Regions from separate parts of the Shewanella sp. MR-4 genome, predicted to be linked through region 2. Evidence: predicted binding sites of a transcription regulator. Region 2 holds the regulator's gene; each other region holds the start of a gene.

The links. Region 2 encodes sigma-54, which starts transcription at its own class of promoters, with help from an activator protein. Its sites were predicted from a motif close to GTTGGCACGNNNNTNGNNT; they were not measured.
Region 1: the regulator sigma-54 is predicted to act here: its motif matches at 1,137-1,155, upstream of SHEWMR4_RS13965 (DUF3192 domain-containing protein).
Region 3: the regulator sigma-54 is predicted to act here: its motif matches at 1,004-1,022, upstream of SHEWMR4_RS02865 (TorF family putative porin).
Region 4: the regulator sigma-54 is predicted to act here: its motif matches at 1,038-1,056, upstream of flhA (flagellar biosynthesis protein FlhA).

What each region holds. Positions count from the first base shown of each region.
Region 1 is NC_008321.1:3,162,351-3,164,554, forward strand. It holds gene SHEWMR4_RS13955 (GNAT family N-acetyltransferase) at 1-272, opposite strand, end outside; gene SHEWMR4_RS13960 (DUF2789 domain-containing protein) at 417-650, shown strand; gene SHEWMR4_RS13965 (DUF3192 domain-containing protein) at 699-1,097, opposite strand; gene SHEWMR4_RS13970 (hypothetical protein) at 1,245-1,628, shown strand; gene SHEWMR4_RS13975 (Zn-ribbon-containing protein) at 1,628-2,204, shown strand, end outside.
Region 2 is NC_008321.1:781,185-783,388, reverse strand. It holds gene lptB (LPS export ABC transporter ATP-binding protein) at 1-80, shown strand, start outside; gene SHEWMR4_RS03515 (RNA polymerase factor sigma-54) at 187-1,662, shown strand; gene hpf (ribosome hibernation promoting factor) at 1,691-1,978, shown strand; gene ptsN (PTS IIA-like nitrogen regulatory protein PtsN) at 1,981-2,204, shown strand, end outside.
Region 3 is NC_008321.1:632,359-634,562, forward strand. It holds gene rimK (30S ribosomal protein S6--L-glutamate ligase) at 1-175, shown strand, start outside; gene SHEWMR4_RS02865 (TorF family putative porin) at 219-911, opposite strand; gene SHEWMR4_RS02870 (HU family DNA-binding protein) at 1,202-1,474, opposite strand; gene SHEWMR4_RS02875 (response regulator) at 1,621-2,204, opposite strand, start outside.
Region 4 is NC_008321.1:1,501,091-1,503,294, forward strand. It holds gene flhB (flagellar biosynthesis protein FlhB) at 1-974, shown strand, start outside; gene flhA (flagellar biosynthesis protein FlhA) at 1,093-2,204, shown strand, end outside.

The sequences.
Region 1 (2,204 bases), 2.3 Mb from region 2:
GGCACTTCCTGAGTGACCACACAGGCAACACCGACTAAGCGCGTTTGGTCAAATAACCCGATTAAGGCTTGCTTCTCCTGCCAGAGCGCATTCAACTCTTCACGGATTGCGGCACGTAATTTTTGTTCGTAGGCGAATTTGTCTGAAGTGGATAAAGCATCCACAAAGAAAGGGTCGTCATGATAGGCGTTGTAGAGAATCGAAGCGGCGAGGCGTAAATCTTCAGCGGTGAGATAAACTGCACGGCACTCATCCAAGGTATTATTGTCCATTATTAGAATTCCTTGATTTAGATCACACTCTTAGGAGTAATTATCACTGTATCAAGGAAACAAAAAAGTGCAAATTTTAATCATAGATTGCATTTTTCAGTGAGTTGCATACCCTAAATAAAGGCACACACAGAGGATGCGAGCATGGATACAACGCCAGTCGATTTGAGTCACCTATTTGAACAGTTGGGATTAGCCAATCAAGCTCAAGCCATAGGGCAGTTTATTGCGACCCATCAACTTCCCCCTGAGACACACTTAACCGAAGCGCCATTTTGGACGCAGGCACAAAAGAGTTTTCTGACCGAGGCATTAGAAGCCGATGCCCAATGGACCGAACTTATCGAGCAGCTCGATGTGCAATTAAGAAAGCCCTAATGGCTTAGGGCTGACACTGAATCACTTATGACGAGTTGCGTTGAGTCGTTAAATCTTGCTGTAGGCGGTGTCACCCCAACCGACTAGCACACTATTACTTAAGACGATTGGCGTGCATTCGTCCTTAGTGGTTTTGCCATCGCTATGGGTATGCTGGGTGCGATAAAAGAGTACCAACACTTCTTTATCGGCTTGGCCATCTTTCTGCTGCAGATAAGATTCGCTGAAGTCCGAGGCGCCCATCAGGGTCATCACTTGGTCTTTACTCATGCCAAGGCTGAGCTTAGTCAGATTATTGCGGTTTTTGTCCTGTGTTTTTTCCCAAGATTCGTTGCTATCCCACTTAGATTCACTGTCGCCGACATTGACCACACAACCGCTAAGACCTAAGCTTGCTAACCCTAAAAACGTGACCGCGATGAGTTTGCGATTAATATTTGCGTTCATATTATGACTTCCTGTGTACTTGTTATAAAAATGCTTTAAAAGCAAAATCAATGCCAAACGGCAATACATTGATTTATAAGAACTAAAATAACCACATCACAGTAAGTTAGTGAAAAACACGATATAGATTAAGGAATTTCACTTATTATGAGTCCGATTGACCAAGTGTTAGCAGCAGCGTGCGCACTCGAGGCCAGTGGTAAAACCCCAAGCCTTGCCCTGATAAAAAGCCGCGTCGGTAACAAAATCCCCATGCCGCTGTTAATCCAAGGATTACAGCAGTTTAAATCGATACCCAAAGCCGAGCGTGAGCGTTTAGCGGCCCAATCACAGCCCGTGGTTGAAGAGACACATACCGCCGAAGCTTCGCCACTCACAGTCGCCACACTGGCGCAACAGTTAGCCCAGTTACAACAGGGCATTGAGCAAGCCCTCGCGTTAAAAAACAACGAGATCATGCAACTCAAAAATGAACTTATCGAGCTGAAACAACGTGTCGGTCAACTCGAATCCCAAGGAAAATCCGCTTAATGTTTGTCACCGAATTGCGCTTTGAATGCTTTGCCGATACCACCATCAGTGCGGCAGAACGTGCCATCAATCAATTACTCGAAGCCTACCGCGCTAATGGCCAAATCCTCGGCCGCGAATTTGCCGTGGCCTTTAATGAGGGCGAATTTCGAGTACGCCTACTCACGCCTGAAAAAAACAGTTTGAATCATCGTTATCACAGCCCTTGGGTGAAAAAAGCGCTGGCGGAATTAACCGAGGCTAAGCTACTGGCGCCACGCGAAAAATTTATCGGTCAGGATATTAATTCTGAGGTGAGTAATACTGAGCCCCCCAGCTGGCAGCTGCTCTACACTAGCTATGTGCATATGTGCTCGCCCCTGCGAAGTGGCGATAACCTATTGCCCATTCCGCTGTACCAAATCCCAGCCACCTTTAATGGTGATCATAAACGGGTTATCCGCTGGCAAACCGAGTGGCAAGCCTGTGATGAGTTACAAATGGCGGCCGCCACTAAGGCAGAATTTGCCGCGCTGGAAGAATTATCCAGCCCAAACAGTGATTTATTTAGGAGAGGTTGGGATTTACGCGGCCGAA
Region 2 (2,204 bases):
TAGCCGAAGGAACTCCCGCAGAGATCTTAGACAATCAGCAAGTTAGGGCTGTGTACTTAGGTGAACAATTCAGGCTATAGTTACTTAAACAGAGCCAATTAGCCTTGAATTTTGGCTTAATAAGCGCCATCAATATGATAACAAGCGGCCTAAATTCACAATAATAACGTAGGGATCAGCGGTAACATGAAAGCGTCACTCCAGCTCAAACTGGGTCAACAGTTAACCATGACGCCACAACTTCAACAGGCCATTCGTCTGTTGCAATTGTCGTCATTGGAACTGCAGCAAGAGATCCAGCAAGCCTTAGACTCTAATCCTCTTCTCGAGCTGGAAGAGGAGCAATTTGACGCGCCTACCGAACGTAAGCAAGATATCGCCGATACCGACTTTAGCGAAACGACGGCTCAGCCACAGGAACAAGACAATTCCACCGTGGATATTGCCGAGTCGTTGACCAAAGAATCCCTGCCCGAAGAACTGCCCATGGACACCACTTGGGATGAAGTCTTTACCGCATCGCCAAACTCAGGTTCTGGTGCTAGCCGTGAAGATGATATGCCCTTTCAAGGGGAAACCAGTGAAGGCCTGTACGAACATTTAGAATGGCAGAAAAACCTTACGCCCTTCTCTGAAACCGATTTAGCCATCGCCACCGCAATTATTGATGCCATCGACGATCAGGGATATCTCACTCAAAGTACTGAAGATATCCTCGAGGCCATGGGCAATCCAGAGATAGAACTGGATGAAGTCGAAGCCGTGCTCAAGCGTATTCAACACTTCGACCCCGTTGGTGTCGCGGCAAAGGATTTAAGCGAATGTCTGCTTATCCAACTCTCCCATTTTTCGCCGGACACCCCACACCTCGAAAACGCCCGCATGCTGATCAAAGATCATTTAGATCTGATCGCTGCCCGCGACTTTAGATTATTAATGCGTAAGACCAAACTCAAAGAGGACGACTTAAGGGACAGCATAGCGCTGATCCAAACCTTAAACCCTCGCCCCGGTTTACTCATCACCCCTGTCGATGAAGAATATGTGATCCCCGATGTATCGGTATCGAAGAAAAACGGCCGTTGGGTGGTCGAATTAAACCCTGACTGCATGCCAAAAATCAATGTTAATCAGCAATATGCAGCCATGGCGCGCAGCACCAAAAGTCAGGCCGATAGCCAATTTATTCGCGGCCATCTGCAAGAGGCTAAATGGTTTATCAAAAGTCTTGAAAGCCGCAACGAAACACTGCTCAAGGTGGCAAACTGCATAGTGCAATATCAACAGGGTTTCTTCGAATACGGTGAAGAAGCCATGAAACCTATGGTCCTGAACGATATCGCCGAGGCGGTCGAGATGCATGAATCCACCATTTCACGGGTGACGACGCAAAAGTACATGCATACCCCAAAGGGACTTTTTGAACTAAAATATTTCTTCTCAAGCCACGTCGGGACTGATGATGGCGGTGAGTGCTCATCCACGGCAATCAGAGCCTTCATTAAGAAACTGGTTGCAGCGGAAAACCAGAAAAAACCATTAAGCGACAGCAAGATGGCGCAACTTCTGGCAGAACAGGGAATTAACGTTGCGCGCAGAACCATTGCGAAGTACCGAGAAGCGATGCTTATTCCCCCTTCCAATCAGCGTAAAAGTTTATAGCCTACAGTGGAAATCGGAGGACGTTTATATGCAAATAAACCTGAGTGGACACCATATCGAGATTACCGAATCGTTACGGGCATATGTTGAGGAAAAGTTTTCAAAACTTGAACGTCATTTCGAACAGATCAATAATGTGCACGTTGTGCTCAATGTTGAGAAAATGCAACAAATTGCCGAAGCGAGAATCAACCTCACCGGTGGTGAAGTCTTCGCGACTTCAGAGCATGCAGATATGTATGCTGCCATAGACGTCCTGATTGACAAGCTTGATCGTCAGGTTATTAAACACAAAGAGAAGTTAACAAAACACTAGCAATGGAACTTCGTACCATACTGCGGCCGGAGTGCACAACCTGCGCCACTCCGGGCAGTAAGAAAAAGGTACTGGAACTCATCAGCGACTTAGCCGCTGCCCAGTACCCCACCCTCTCATCTCAAGAGATCTTCGAAAGCCTAGTGGCGCGCGAAAAGATGGGGAGCACAGGTATAGGTAACGGCATCGCCATCCCACATGGTCGATTAACCGATATAACACAACC
Region 3 (2,204 bases), 150 kb from region 2:
CGCGGGGGTCGATATTTTACGATCGAATCGCGGCCCCTTGATCCTAGAGGTGAACTCGGCGCCCGGTATTGAAGGCATTGAGCAGACCACGGGGATTTCGGTGACTGAGCCTATCGTGGAATATATTGAGAAGATGGTATTAGCGCGTAAATCGAATCGCGCCGTGATAGCCTAACAAAAACGCCGCGATTATCGCGGCGTTTTTTTTGCGTTTAATTTTATAAATCAAAGCTGTAGGAATAGCCTAAAACAACCTTGGCATCATCACCCTGCAGATCGGTATCCGACACCATAAATGAGACTGTGCCCATGCTGGTATCGGCACTGAGTGTGACGTTGTAATCTGCGTAGTTATCCTCATCGAACCAAGATTCGACTACATCGCCGCTGGAATAACCGTAGTGCAATGACAGGCTCAGCTTATCCGTCAGTGGGAAAGACGCAGTGGCCGCAAGATAACTCATATCTTTGTTATCTAATGGCTCGGCCGCGACATCATCACCGGCGTTGATCACGTGGGAATAACTGAGTTCAAACCATTTCCAGGTGATGGCACCGTGCAGTTCACCAAAATCGATGCTGCCTTCGGCATCGGGGTAAGCGTAGTAGAGGTAGCCAATATCGTAGCTGAGGTCTTCGGTGATGTTGCCGCCGTAGCCTGCGTAGAGATCCAACTCATAGCTGGTATCGTCGCCAAAGTCGACATTTGAGGCCCAAGTGCCGGCATAGAATCCGGAGTCATGGCTATAGTCAATGCCTCCTTGGATAGCGACCGCATCGTTGGTTTGAGTTACCCCGCGCCATAGATAGTTTGAGGTGCCGCCAATATTGCCGGACACCGCCGCAAAGGCGTTGGTCGTTAATAACAATCCCGTCGATAATGCCAAAACGCTGTACAGTGATTTTCTCATTCTCATCCCCTCGATTGACTTATTTATCGATTCACTCATGTCACCATAGAGTGGGTGACATTGGTGCATCATGGTTTTTTCTGATAAGGGAATTGCTAATCACATGCCATTATTTGAACATCTTTAAAAACAATTGGTTGCATAATTGATGTTAATTAAATGTTTTAAAATGCTCAAAAATGGAGCGGTGGACGCACTGTGTTTGTGCAAAAAATCATCTTTCATGCTTTCGTGAGGGCAAAAAAAACGCCTCACAGAGGAGGCGTTTTATAAAATCAATGTCGAGCGAATTAGTTCACACTATCACGCAAGGTTTTACCCGCTTTAAACTTAGGCACAGTGGCTTCAGCGATCTGAATTTCTTTACCTGTCTGTGGGTTACGGCCAGTACGAGCTGCGCGAGTGGAGGTTTCAAAAGAGCCAAATCCAACGATAGAGATCTTGTCACCGTTTTTCATTGATTCAGTAATAGCTGCTTCGAAAGATTTCAATGCACGTGCTGCTTCAGCTTTAGTGATATCGGCATTTTCTGCAATCTTGGCAATAAGTTCAGTTTTGTTCATCTTTATTGTCTCTTCTTTCCGTAGATTTATTAAGTCAGCGTGCCTAACATGCCACAAGGTTTAGCCATTGGAAAGCCCTTTGCTACGGGCTTGTGTCCTATAAGTAACAAAAATGCAGAATATTTACCCCATTCGTGACTTAGGTTTTATTCTTCGAGCAGTTGATATAAGAGCTGCTTTACCAATTTGGGTTCGAAGGGTTTATCGCACAGGGCATTGACTCCCGCCTGAGAGACATTGCTCAGGTGAGCATCATTCGCTTCCGAAGACACCATGAGGATAGGCACATGGGATTGCTGGCTTTCATTACGGATAAATTGAGTGAGTGCTAGGCCATCAACACTGGGCATATTGTAATCGGTAATGATCAGGTCAAACATATTATTACGCATTAACTCAATGGCTTGAGCGCCATCTTCCGCTTCGGTGATCTGCTTGATCCCAAGGTTGCCAATGGTACGTTTAATCACATTGCGCGCCATGCGGCTGTCATCGACCACGAGCACTCGCACGTCATGCACATCGAAGTGACTTAGGTCGAGTTCATCGTGGCTGAGCAAATCGATGGTCGCATTTAGCGCCTTGCCTAAGTGTTCGGCATTAAAAGGTTTTGGCAGAATCGCGACCACGCCAGACTGGCGGAAAATTTCCAATTGCTCGCGGCGACATTCGCTCGAAACCAACATAAATTGAATGTCTTTATATTCGCTTTTGGTGCGCAGGTAGCTTA
Region 4 (2,204 bases), 720 kb from region 2:
TTGCGAAGGCGCTGTCCAATGTGTTTGAACGCGTCTTCACCATGGATCGCGCTGCGATTTTCGATACGAACCAGATGTTTAATGTATGGGGCGTCGTGGGAAGCGAGATTGGCTGGCCGTTACTTAAGATTATGTTACTGATTGTGGTGGTGGCATTTATCGGTAACGTATCCCTTGGCGGGATGAACTTCTCCACCCAAGCCATGATGCCTAAAGCCAGTAAAATGAGCCCGATTGCTGGCTTTAAGCGGATGTTTGGTGTGCAGGCCTTGGTTGAATTAACCAAAGGGATTGCTAAGTTTTCTGTGGTAGCAATCGCGGCTTATTTACTACTCAGTCATTATTTTAACGATATTCTACTCCTGTCAGCCGATCATCTTCCCGGTAACGTCCATCATGCGCTGGATTTGTTAGTGTGGATGTTTATTCTGCTTTGCTCCTCCGTCTTAGTCATTGTGGTGATCGATGTGCCGTTTCAGATCTGGAACCACAACAAACAGCTGAAAATGACTAAGCAGGAAGTGAAAGACGAGTATAAAGACACCGAAGGTAAACCTGAGGTCAAAGGGCGAGTACGCCAAATGCAGCGTGAGTTAGCGCAGCGACGCATGATGGCCGAAGTGCCCAATGCGGATGTGATTGTGGTGAACCCTGAGCATTATGCGGTGGCTATTAAATACGATGTGAAGCGCTCTGCAGCGCCTTTTGTTATCGCTAAAGGTGTTGATGAAGTCGCGTTTAAAATCCGCGAAGTGGCAAGGGCACATAACATTGCGATTGTCTCTGCACCACCGCTGGCGCGGGCAATTTATCACACCACTAAGCTTGAGCAGCAGATCCCTGAGGGCCTATTTACCGCGGTGGCACAGGTGCTGGCTTATGTGTTCCAGTTACGCCAGTACCAAAAAGGTCGTGGCCGTAAACCTATTCCAATCCCTGCTAATCAACCCATCCCTGACGAGCTGAAGCACTAGTTGAGTGTTAAGTTAACGAAGAGATAGTTCACAGAGATAAAACCATAACTTGAACTGTTAGCGGTTGGCGCGCTTTTTGCTTCCAGGCTGTTATACGTCAAAGTTTAGGTATCTGTGAATGGATGTTAAAGCCTCCCTAGGCCAAGTAAAACAGTTGAAACTGAGCTCTTTCAAGGGCATAGGTACGCCAATGCTAGTGCTTGCGGCATTGGCTATGATTGTATTGCCTATCCCGCCGTTTCTACTCGACGTTTTATTCTCTTTTAACATTGCCTTGGCTTTGATTGTTCTTCTTGTCGCGATTTATACCGACAGACCTTTAGATTTTGCTGCTTTCCCAACCGTTTTATTAGTCGCGACACTGCTGCGACTCGCGCTTAACGTGGCATCGACCCGTGTAGTATTACTCGAAGGCCATAATGGTGGTGACGCCGCCGGTAAGGTGATTGAGGCCTTCGGCTCAGTGGTGATTGGCGGTAACTATGCAGTGGGTTTGGTCGTATTTATCATCTTGATCATTATCAACTTTGCCGTTGTGACTAAAGGTGCTGGCCGTATTGCCGAGGTGAGTGCTCGCTTTACCTTAGATGCGATGCCCGGTAAGCAAATGGCCATCGATGCCGACTTGAACGCAGGTATTATTAATCAGGATCAAGCCAGAACCAGACGCGCCGAGGTGACCCGCGAAGCCGACTTCTATGGCGCAATGGACGGTGCATCTAAGTTTGTGAAGGGCGATGCGATTGCCGGTATCATGATTTTGGTTATCAACATTCTCGGTGGGTTTATTATCGGGATTGTGCAACACGGTTTGACATTCTCCCAAGCTGTTGAAATTTATACCCTGTTAACCATTGGTGACGGTCTCGTCGCACAAATTCCTGGTCTATTACTGTCAATCGCCGCGGCGTTGATGGTGACCCGTCAAAATGAATCTGGCGATATGGGCCAGATGCTGATTAGTCAGATGTTTGACAGTCACAAGTCACTCAGTATTGCGGCCGGCGTACTCTTTGTCATGGGTATTGTGCCAGGCATGCCACACATGGCGTTTTTAAGCTTTGCCGTGATCACAGGTGGTGCCGCTTACTTTATATTTAAACGTAATGAAGCCAAACGTGCCAAAGCCCTTGAGCAAGTCAAAACGGGCCCAGCGGAAAGAGCCGAAAGAGAACCTAAAGAACTTAGCTGGGACGATGTACACCATGTTGACACTATCGGTCTGGAAGT